DNA from 3 places in the Metaplanococcus flavidus genome. Region 1 is predicted to be linked to each of the others. Evidence: predicted binding sites of a transcription regulator. Region 1 holds the regulator's gene; each other region holds the start of a gene.
What was found. The regulator Rex, encoded in region 1, represses fermentation and respiration genes when NADH is low (regulators of the CRP and FNR family bind a similar motif). The targets are predictions, from matches to a motif close to TTGTGAAATATTTCACAA.
Positions count from the first base shown of each region.

Region 2: ACFQ1X_RS09225 (cytochrome C oxidase subunit II) is a predicted target of Rex. The motif match lies at 1,098-1,115, and genes of this name have one in related genera.
Region 3: ACFQ1X_RS10240 (AtpZ/AtpI family protein) is a predicted target of Rex. The motif match lies at 1,629-1,646, and genes of this name have one in related genera.

Region 1 covers NZ_JBHTKI010000003.1:4,363-7,642, reverse strand. The annotation lists gene ACFQ1X_RS01315 (CPBP family glutamic-type intramembrane protease) at 1-149, shown strand, start outside; gene tatC (twin-arginine translocase subunit TatC) at 230-997, opposite strand; gene ACFQ1X_RS01305 (twin-arginine translocase TatA/TatE family subunit) at 1,010-1,204, opposite strand; gene ACFQ1X_RS01300 (redox-sensing transcriptional repressor Rex) at 1,296-1,931, opposite strand; gene ACFQ1X_RS01295 (ABC-F family ATP-binding cassette domain-containing protein) at 2,062-3,280, shown strand, end outside.
Region 2 covers NZ_JBHTKI010000012.1:63,542-66,821, reverse strand. The annotation lists gene ACFQ1X_RS09235 (universal stress protein) at 1-126, opposite strand, end outside; gene ACFQ1X_RS09230 (Crp/Fnr family transcriptional regulator) at 350-1,024, shown strand; gene ACFQ1X_RS09225 (cytochrome C oxidase subunit II) at 1,178-1,300, shown strand; gene ACFQ1X_RS09220 (cytochrome c oxidase subunit II) at 1,322-1,789, shown strand; gene ACFQ1X_RS09215 (b(o/a)3-type cytochrome-c oxidase subunit 1) at 1,792-3,280, shown strand, end outside.
Region 3 covers NZ_JBHTKI010000014.1:36,038-39,317, forward strand. The annotation lists gene upp (uracil phosphoribosyltransferase) at 1-38, shown strand, start outside; gene wecB (non-hydrolyzing UDP-N-acetylglucosamine 2-epimerase) at 225-1,343, shown strand; gene ACFQ1X_RS10240 (AtpZ/AtpI family protein) at 1,799-2,020, shown strand; gene ACFQ1X_RS10245 (ATP synthase subunit I) at 2,024-2,395, shown strand; gene atpB (F0F1 ATP synthase subunit A) at 2,423-3,139, shown strand; gene atpE (F0F1 ATP synthase subunit C) at 3,205-3,280, shown strand, end outside.

The DNA of each region.
Region 1 (3,280 bases):
AACGCTTACTGACACCTATCATCGCCCATATCCTGCTGAACGGCTACGTCATGCTTATTCAGCTGAATATGGATTCGATCAATCGCTTTATAGAACGTATGGAACAATTGGAGCAAATGCAGTTCATCTTTCGCCTTTTCTTCAATTAAATAGAGCCCGGCTGCAAATTGCAGCCGGGCTTTTCTTTGTCTTCAGATATTTTCGCTATAAAAACAAAACCTCACGGAGTTTATTCCTCCGACAGGCTTTGTTGGTCTTCAATTGCCTGCTGCTGTTCGGCTTTCAAAAACTTGCGGTAGCCGACTTTCGCGATGACAATACTGAATTCGTATAAAAGAATCAATGGCAGCGTTACGATAAGATGCGAGATGATGTCCGGCGGCGTAATGAATGCTGCAATGACCACCAGGATAAAATACGCATATTTGCGGTATTTTGTCATCAGCATCGGTGTGATGAGCCCAAGTCTTGTAAGGAACAGCATCAGCACCGGCAACTGGAATATAAAACCGAATGGCAAGGTAATCTGGAACAGGAACTGGAAGTATTCATTGATTCCGATCGTTTCCTGAATGGCAAGGTTGTCTGAAATATTGAGCATGAAGCCGATTACGTAAGGAAACAGCACCAAATAGGAAAATGCAATTCCGCCAACAAACAGCAACAGTGAAAACGGGATATAGCTTAACGTCGCCCGCCGCTCTTTGTCATGCAGGCCGGGGCTGATAAATGCCCAGAAATGATACATGATCACGGGTGAAGTAATGAACAGCGCTAGGATCATCATGACCTGCATATAGATTTTTAGCGGGTCCGTAATTTTAAAGGCGTTCAAGGTCAGGTTTTTCGCTTCATCGGTAAACTGCAGATACTGGATCAGCGGCTGCGCCAGAAAAAAGCTGACAATCACGGCCAATAGAAAGAAAACGACTATAATCGTCAGCCGTTTTCTCAATTCACCTATATGTTCAACTAATGTCATATCTTTTTCAGTCATCGGATAAACATCCTATCGTAATTCTTTTTGCTCGTCTTTCTTCTTTGTTGCAATATCATCGTCGTCATCATCAACAAGCCCTTTAGTGGCATTCTTGAATTCGCGAAGTGAAGAACCGAACGCTTTACCCAATTCCGGCAATTTCTTCGGCCCGAAAATTAACAATGCTACAACTGCAATAACGATTAAACTTAGTGGACCTGGCATAATTGACACCTCCTGTAGTATACGTCTTATTTTACAGCATCTGTGGCGCTTTGGCTATTTCCGCAGGCTTCACAAATGTGAAGGTTTTAAGTCAGGTTTGCTTGATCAGATAGATCAGAGTCTGCAGCTCCACTGACAAGTCGATTGTCTGCACACGGATGTGCGAAGGGACGGCAATGCGCACCGGCGTGAAGTTCAAAATCCCTTTAATGTCCATCGTGGCCAAGCGGTCGGTGACTTCCTGTGCGGAACGGGACGGCACAGTCAAAATGACTACTTCAACACCATATTCTTTTACCTTCTCTTCAATCATATCCGGATGATACGTATCGATTCCGCTGATCTTTTCACCCTCATGCGGGCTGTTCGAATCGAAAGCAAGAATGATTTTCGTATTGTGGTTGCGGTGGAAATTATATTTCAGAAAGGCGCTGCCGAGGCTGCCGACACCGATCAGCGCAACATTTGTCGGCTCATCCTGATCCAGTGTTTTGCGGAAAAACTCGAGCAGTTCCTTCACCTCGTAGCCGTAGCCTTTTTTGCCAAGCGCACCAAGATGCGAGAAATCCCTGCGGATGGTGGCAGAATCTATTTTCATTGCTTCGCTGAGTTCCTGGGAAGAGATTCTCTTCTGTCCCGCATTGGCGAAGTTCTGCAGAAATCGGTAATAAAGCGGAAGCCGCTTTGTAGTGGCTTGTGGAATTTTAGCTGATGGTTCCTGTAACATGAAATGTTACCTCCCAGGGTCTTGTCAAATCGACTTTATCTTACATGAGGCAGCCCGATATGTAAAGGCTTGGCCGATTGCGAAGCCTGCCTCTATCAGCTACACTTAGAAAGAATAGAGGTGACCCAAAATGATCGTTCTGCAAGTAAACCAAGTCCATAAATCGTTCGGAGCGGATGAAATCCTTTCCGGCGTCAAATTAGAAGTTCAGCACCGTGACCGGGTCGCTCTTGTCGGCCGCAATGGCGCAGGAAAATCAACATTACTGAAAATTATTTCCGGGGAAATGTCTTATGACAGCGGTGACATCATCATGCCGAAAGAGCTGACAACCGGCTATCTCGAACAGCAGTCCAAGCTCGAGTCCGATATGACAATCTGGGATGAAATGATGACCATTTTCCACGCTTTCCGTGAACAGGAAAAACAATTGCGCCATCTCGAAGAACAAATGGCGGATCCAACTGTCTACAACAATCCTGAAATGAATGAAAAAGTCATGCAGGAATACGATCTTTTGCAGACTAATTTCAAAGATGCCGGGGGCTATCAATATGAAGCCGATACCCGCGCCATTCTGCACGGCATGAAATTCTATCCGGATGATTTCGGTAAAAAAGTTGTTTCATTGTCGGGTGGCCAGAAAACGCGTCTGATGCTCGCGAAGCTGCTGCTTTCGAAACCACAACTCCTGATTCTCGATGAGCCCACCAACCACCTCGATATCGAAACCTTAAGCTGGTTGGAAAATTATTTAAAAAATTATCCCGGCGCCATCCTGGTCGTGTCGCATGACCGTTATTTCCTCGATCAGATTGTCACGCTGGTCTATGAAGTATCACGCCACCGCGTCAAGAAATACACAGGCAACTACAGCCGTTATCTTGACGAAAAAGCGAAACAATACGAATTGGACCAGAAGCAGTTCGAAAAACAGCAAGGCGAAAAAGCCAAGCTGGAGGATTATGTTGCCCGTAACCTGGTTCGCGCATCGACCACCAAAATGGCGCAGAGCCGCCGTAAAGTTCTTGAGAAAACCGATTGGATGGAAGCTCCGGACGGCAGTGAAAAATCAGCCCGTTTTGGCTTTACAATCGAAAAGCAAAGCGGCAACGATGTACTGAACGTGCAGGGGCTGAAAATCGGCTACAGCGGAAATCCGGTGTCCGAAGATATCGACTTGAAACTTTACCGCCAGGAAAGCCTGGCATTAGTAGGACCAAACGGCGTCGGCAAATCGACGCTGCTGAAAACCATCATGAAAGAAATTCAGCCGCTTGCCGGCAATATCCATTACGGCACCGGCATCCGATTTGGCTATTACGATCAGGAACAGGCTAATCTCGTGG
Region 2 (3,280 bases), on a different contig from region 1:
GATAATATTTACCAGATTCAGCACCGCATGATTCCGCAGCGCGATGCCTACAGCTTTCTTGAAAGCCCATTCGGCTTGTTTCGAGCCGTCAACAGCCACTAATATATGAGAATACTTCAGGGTCATCCAATCTCCTCCTTAAATCTCTAGTAATAAGTGAATTCTCTATGCGTTTTGTAATTCCCTGCTTACAATGGTAAAGATTTATCGATAAATCAAACTGAGGTTTCGTTTTAATAGGAAATAAATCTCTGATTTTAGAGTTTGCAAATCGTTTTTATGATATTCTTGAATAAACTTAATTTTGGAAAGTGGGGACTGCATGAATAGACTAAATGTGGAAATCGATATGAAAAAAACCTTGCTGGATCTTGAAACAATCCGCCACACCAAAAGAAAATACGAGAAAGGCAGCTACCTGTTCCGGGAAGGTGATCCGATCAGAGGGATATACCTGTTAAAAGCGGGAAAAGTTCAGATTGGCAAAGTGACCCCGGAAGGCAGGGAACTGACTTTGAAGCTTTGCGGAAAAGATCAGATGGTGGGGGAAATCACTGTGTTTTCAGGACCTTCCCAATACCGGCTGGATGCCAAAGCGCTCGAAGATACCATATGCCTCAAGATAGCAATCGAAGATCTTGAAGAAGCGTTGCAGCGGTACCCAAATCTGGCAATCTCTTTCATGCGTTGGACAGGCATCGATCAGCAGAAAACCCAGACGAAATTCCGCGACCTTCTCCTGCACGGGAAAAAAGGCGCGCTTTACTCGACGCTGATCCGGCTGAGCAACAGCTATGGGGAGACACATGCGGATGGGGTGTTGATTGATATGGTGCTGACCAATCAGGAATTGGCCAATTTCTGCGGTATGACGCGCGAAGTGGTGAACCGCATGCTGAGCGACTTGAAGAAGGATGGAATCATCTCGATGAAGGAAGGCAAAATCATCATCCACCAAATTCCGCGGTTAAAAGACGAAATCAATTGTGAAGAATGTCCAATCTATTTATGTAAAATCGATTAAAGGAAGCTGAACCGGAGACGGGGAAGCTTCTTTTTTTGTCCAAAAATTGACACTTGCGCCAAAAAATGTCCGAGTGTGATATTTATCACAATGTCTGGAAGAGTAAAAGCATAAGCTGACACTATAGAACGAATGACGTAAGAGGTGAAATGGATGAGCAAAAAAAATGAGCACGACGAATTGGACCTACGGGGGACATTTGCCAGTGTCATGGTAGTCGGTGTCATCATCGTCGTAATGTGGGTTGTTGTGTACCTTATGTATTTGGGCAGATAGGGACAGAGGGGGAATATTGAAATGCATTTGCATAAATTTGAAAAGATTTGGCTGGTTTTTGGAATTATATCTTTAATTGTATTTTTAAGTATTGTGGGCGTTACCGCTTTTTCGCATGACCATCATCCGTCCGGCGGCACGGACACGATCGACCCGAAGAAAGTTGACCAGACAGCGCCATTTGATAACCCGGGGGTGACGCAGATTGATGAAGACACCTACCAGGTGGCAATTGTCGCCAGCGCTTTCAGCTATGCACCGCTGGAACTCAGAGTGCCGGCTGGAAAAGAAATCATTTTTAAAGTGACGAGCAAGGACGTCGTCCACAGCTTCACGATCGATGACACGAAAGTGAACATGATGGTCGTTCCCGGACAGATTACGACACGTGCTTACACTTTCGAAAAACCCGGTAAGTATTTGATCCTTTGCAATGAATACTGTGGAACGGGCCACCATTTTATGTTTACAGAAATTGAGGTGCACTAAGCATGATCGCTCTGCAAGATCGCAAATTGGCATTATGGTATATCGGCGTTGCATACATAGCTTTCCTGATCGGAACCTTGATGGGCTTGCTGCAGGTATTCATCCGCAACGACAAACTGGCGTTGCCCGCATGGCTTGATTATTACCAAATCTTAACGGCACACGGCGTGCTGCTCGCACTTATTTATACGACTTTTTTCATCTTTGCATTTTTTGTTACCGGTATGAGCAAGAGCATCGGCACATTCGGACCGAAAGTAAGACTCGTGTCCTGGATCGGCTTCTGGGTCACATTGATCGGAACGGTTATGGCGACTGTTATGATCGTCATCGGCGAAGCCTCCGTTCTCTATACATTTTATGCGCCACTGATGGCCAGTGGCTGGTATTACGTCGGTCTGGCGCTATTCGTCGTCGGTACCTGGATTTCAAGTTTTGCATTGATCGGCCATTACCGTGTATGGCGCAAGAACAATAAAGGCGAATTAAGCCCGTTATTCGCTTTCATGACCATCACAACGATCATCCTTTGGTTGATTGCGTGCCTCGGAGTAGTGGCAACGGTCCTGTTCCAATATATTCCGTGGGCATTCGGCTGGACTGATACTATCAATGTTGAACTCAGCCGTTCGCTGTTCTGGTTTTTCGGACATCCACTAGTCTATTTCTGGTTGTTGCCGGCTTATATCGCATGGTATGTCATCGTGCCGAAACTTTTGAACGTCCCTGTGTTCAGTGATTCGCTGGCACGTCTTGCTTTCGTTTTATTCATCCTGTTCTCGATTCCGGTAGGTTTCCACCACCAGTTGACAGAACCGGGTATCTCGAACTTCTGGAAATTCCTGCAGGTCGTCCTGACGTTCATGGTTATCATTCCGTCACTGATGACGGCATTCACGATGTTCGCGAACTTTGAAATTTCCGGACGCAAAAAAGGGGCAACCGGCCTGTTCGGCTGGTTCAGGAAATTGCCTTGGAAAGACGTCCGTTTCACATCCATTTTTGTCGCAATGGCGTTTTTTATTCCCGGCGGAGCGGGCGGTATCATCAACGCAAGTTTCCAGTTGAATGAAGTCGTCCATAACACGCTTTGGATTGTCGGGCATTTCCACATCACAGTCGGTACGCCGGTTGCGATGACATTCATGGGCCTCACATTCTGGCTCATCCCGTATTTGACGGGGCGCAAGTTCACAAAATCCATGCAGATCCTGGCATTCGTCCAGATTATCACCTGGTCGGTCGGCATGCTGCTCATGTCGACAGCCCAGCACATTTTGGGCCTCCTTGGTGCACCGCGCCGGACGGCATATTCCAATTACAATAACCACCCGAGCGCGATGGAATGGTTCGACGGCATCCTGACGAGCCACGTTACGATGGCTGTCGGCGGCAGCATCCTGTTCGTCTCCGCCATGATCCTGATCTACATCGTCGTCATGTCGATGTTCCTGTCACCGAAAGCGCTGAAAGTGGAAGACCAGGTCGAAT
Region 3 (3,280 bases), on a different contig from region 1:
TCGGCGATGCTGGAGATCGGCTGTTCGGAACTAAATAAAGAAAAGCGAAGGCAAGAGATGGCCCATGGTTTTTAGGCCCATCCCTTTGCGACGAAGCAGCGTAGCGATGCAACGGTTTTTCATGTCTCGAAGCTAGCGTAGCGATGCAGAGACATGAGCAGCCTTTAGCCCTGCAGCAGCTGGGCCGCCGGAGTCTAGACAGAAAAAAAGCGAGGTTGATCTTTTTGACTAAGAAATTGAAAGTCATGACTATATTCGGTACCCGTCCGGAAGCCATAAAAATGGCGCCGCTTGTACTGGAACTCAAGAAACATCCGGAAACGATTGAACCGCTTGTAACGGTAACAGCACAGCACCGTGAAATGCTCGATCAGGTTCTGGAAACGTTTAAGATTACGCCGGATTTCGATTTGAATATCATGAAGGACCGTCAAACGCTTGTAGAAGTGACAACACGGGCGTTGGAAGGCTTGGATCGGGTGATGAAAGAGGCAAAACCGGATATCGTTCTCGTTCATGGCGATACTTCGACAACTTTTGTCGCAAGCCTGGCCGCTTTCTATAACCAGATTGCAGTGGGCCACGTGGAAGCCGGACTGCGGACACACAATAAATTCTCGCCGTATCCGGAAGAGATGAACCGTCAATTGACAGGCGTCATTGCGGATCTGCATTTTGCGCCGACTGAGAAATCGGCACAGAACCTTTTGGGGGAGAATAAGAAAGAAGAAACAATTTATATCACAGGCAACACAGCGATTGATGCGTTGAAGACGACTGTGAAAGAACAGTATTCGCACCCGATACTTGAAAAAATCGGTAGGGACCGCATGATTCTGTTAACGGCACATCGCCGGGAAAATCTTGGGCAGCCGATGCGCAATATGTTCCGTGCCATTAAACGCCTGATTGAAGAACACGATGACGTCCAGGTTGTTTATCCTGTCCATATGAATCCGGCAGTCCGTGAAGTTGCGGATGAAGTACTTGGGCGCGATCCGCGAATCCACTTGATCGAACCGCTGGAAGTATTGGATTTCCATAACTTCGCTGCACGTTCCTTCATTATACTGACGGATTCAGGCGGTATTCAGGAAGAAGCGCCGTCACTCGGCAAACCGGTTCTGGTGCTTCGCGATACAACGGAACGTCCGGAAGGCGTTGACGCCGGCACATTGAAGCTCGCAGGAACAGATGAGGAAACGATTTACGGGCTGGCGAAAGAGTTATTGACAGACGAAACAGCTTACAAAGCGATGTCCCGTGCTTCGAACCCTTATGGCGACGGCAAGGCCTCGGCTCGTATTGTGGAAGCATTGCTTCATCATTACAGTACGAAATAAATTATATTAGTAGTACTAATAATCTGAAGTAACCGATATTCCGCAAAACAGCAAAGAGTTGCTCTCGCAAGCTTCAATCAACTCTTCGCTGTTTTGCTCCATATCTGGAAATGGACCCCAGCGAAGGAGCGCGGCCGGACGGAGCGGAGCAATAAGACGAGTGTTCTTCTCGGCTTATTGCGGGAGCCTAGTCCAAAGCGACGAAGCGGCATATTTATGTGGATTTTTTAAACTCGATTCATTTAGTTCTGAATTTTTGTCCACAATATGTCGAGCCGATTTTGCTTGTGATGTTTTTCACTTCTAGCAATTGACATGATTTTACCCCTATTGTATGCTTACAAAGGGTATGCATGAGAAGGTTTTTTTACATAATTTTTTATGGCAAAAGCCTGATGCGACTGCTCTTTTTTAAGGGTAAAATGTCAAATCACACGAATTTCGAGGGGATTATCATGCGCCCGAAAAAAAGTCCCTTACAAGCGATGGCACTTTACAGCGCCATCCTCGCACAACTTGTCGGGTCCGTGCTTATCGGTGCGTTCACAGGTATGTGGATTGATGATCAGTCCGGAACCGCCCCGCTTTTTCTGGTCATCTGCCTTTTCGCAGGCATAGCAACCGGCGTCTGGGCAATGCTTCAGACTGTCCGAAAATTCGAATCAGGAGACAGGTAAAACATGGATGGACTCAGGGAGATTTTCACAAGACTCAAAAGGATAATCTTTTTTATCCTTGCACTATTTATTCTGGGATGGGGTTTCACTCCGTATCAGGATATCTTTACGGGTCTGATTATCGGAACTTTGTTCGGCATTTACAACATGTGGATACTGGTTCGGCGAATGGACAAATTTGACCGGGCGGTGGCGGAAGGCTCGAAAGTTCGTTCCCTTGGAACGGCATTACGGTTTGCATCAGGTGTTGCAGCTGTAGCGTTAGCGATTTTATTCGCGGAGCACATTCACTTGGTCAGTACGGTAATAGGATTGATGATTCCTTATATCCTGCTTTTGGCGGATCGGATCATCCATCACGTGAAACACCATTAAGAACATGGAAAGAGAGGTGAAACTATCGTGGATCATGGAGCTCCAATGTGGCAAGATCCGCTGTTCGGTCTCTGGTTTAACTTATCCAACGTCATGATGCTTCTTGTAGCCGCTCTTGTCGTGTTCCTTATCGCATTCATTTCGACACGGAACCTGAATTTGAAACCTACCGGAATGCAAAACTTCATGGAATGGATCATGGACTTCGTGAAGGGTATCATTAAAAGCAATATGGACTGGAAAGATGGCGGTCGATTCCATGTTCTTGGAATTACGCTGATCATGTTCATTTTCGTTTCGAACATGCTGGGTCTTCCGTTTGCAATTGTTGTTCAGGGAGATCTTTGGTGGAAGTCACCAACGGCAGATGCAACAGTAACCATGACGCTAGCGGCAACAGTCATCATATTAAGTCATTATTATGGACTGAAGCTCAAAGGTGTCAAAGGCTACACAGCGGGATATTTACAACCGATGCCATTTTTAGCCCCGCTTAAAGTGATCGAAGAATTCGCAAATACGCTGACACTTGGTCTGCGTCTTTACGGAAATATCTATGCGGGTGAAATTTTGATCTCTCTATTGGCAGGAGTCGCAGTAACTGGTTTCTTGGGATATTTCGCAGCATTCTTGCCATTTATGGCATGGCTCGGGTTCTCAATCTTTATCGGAACAATTCAAGCGTTTATCTTTGTTATGTTAACGATGGTTTATATATCGCATAAAGTCAGCGACGACCATTGAGTATAAAAACGCCCGTATCGGGCAAAGAAGGCAAAAAACAATTATCCTGAGGAGGACATTTTAAAATGGGTTTATTAGCAGCAGCAATAGCAGTAGGTTTAGCAGCACTAGGTGCAGGTATTGGTAACGGTCTTATCGTTT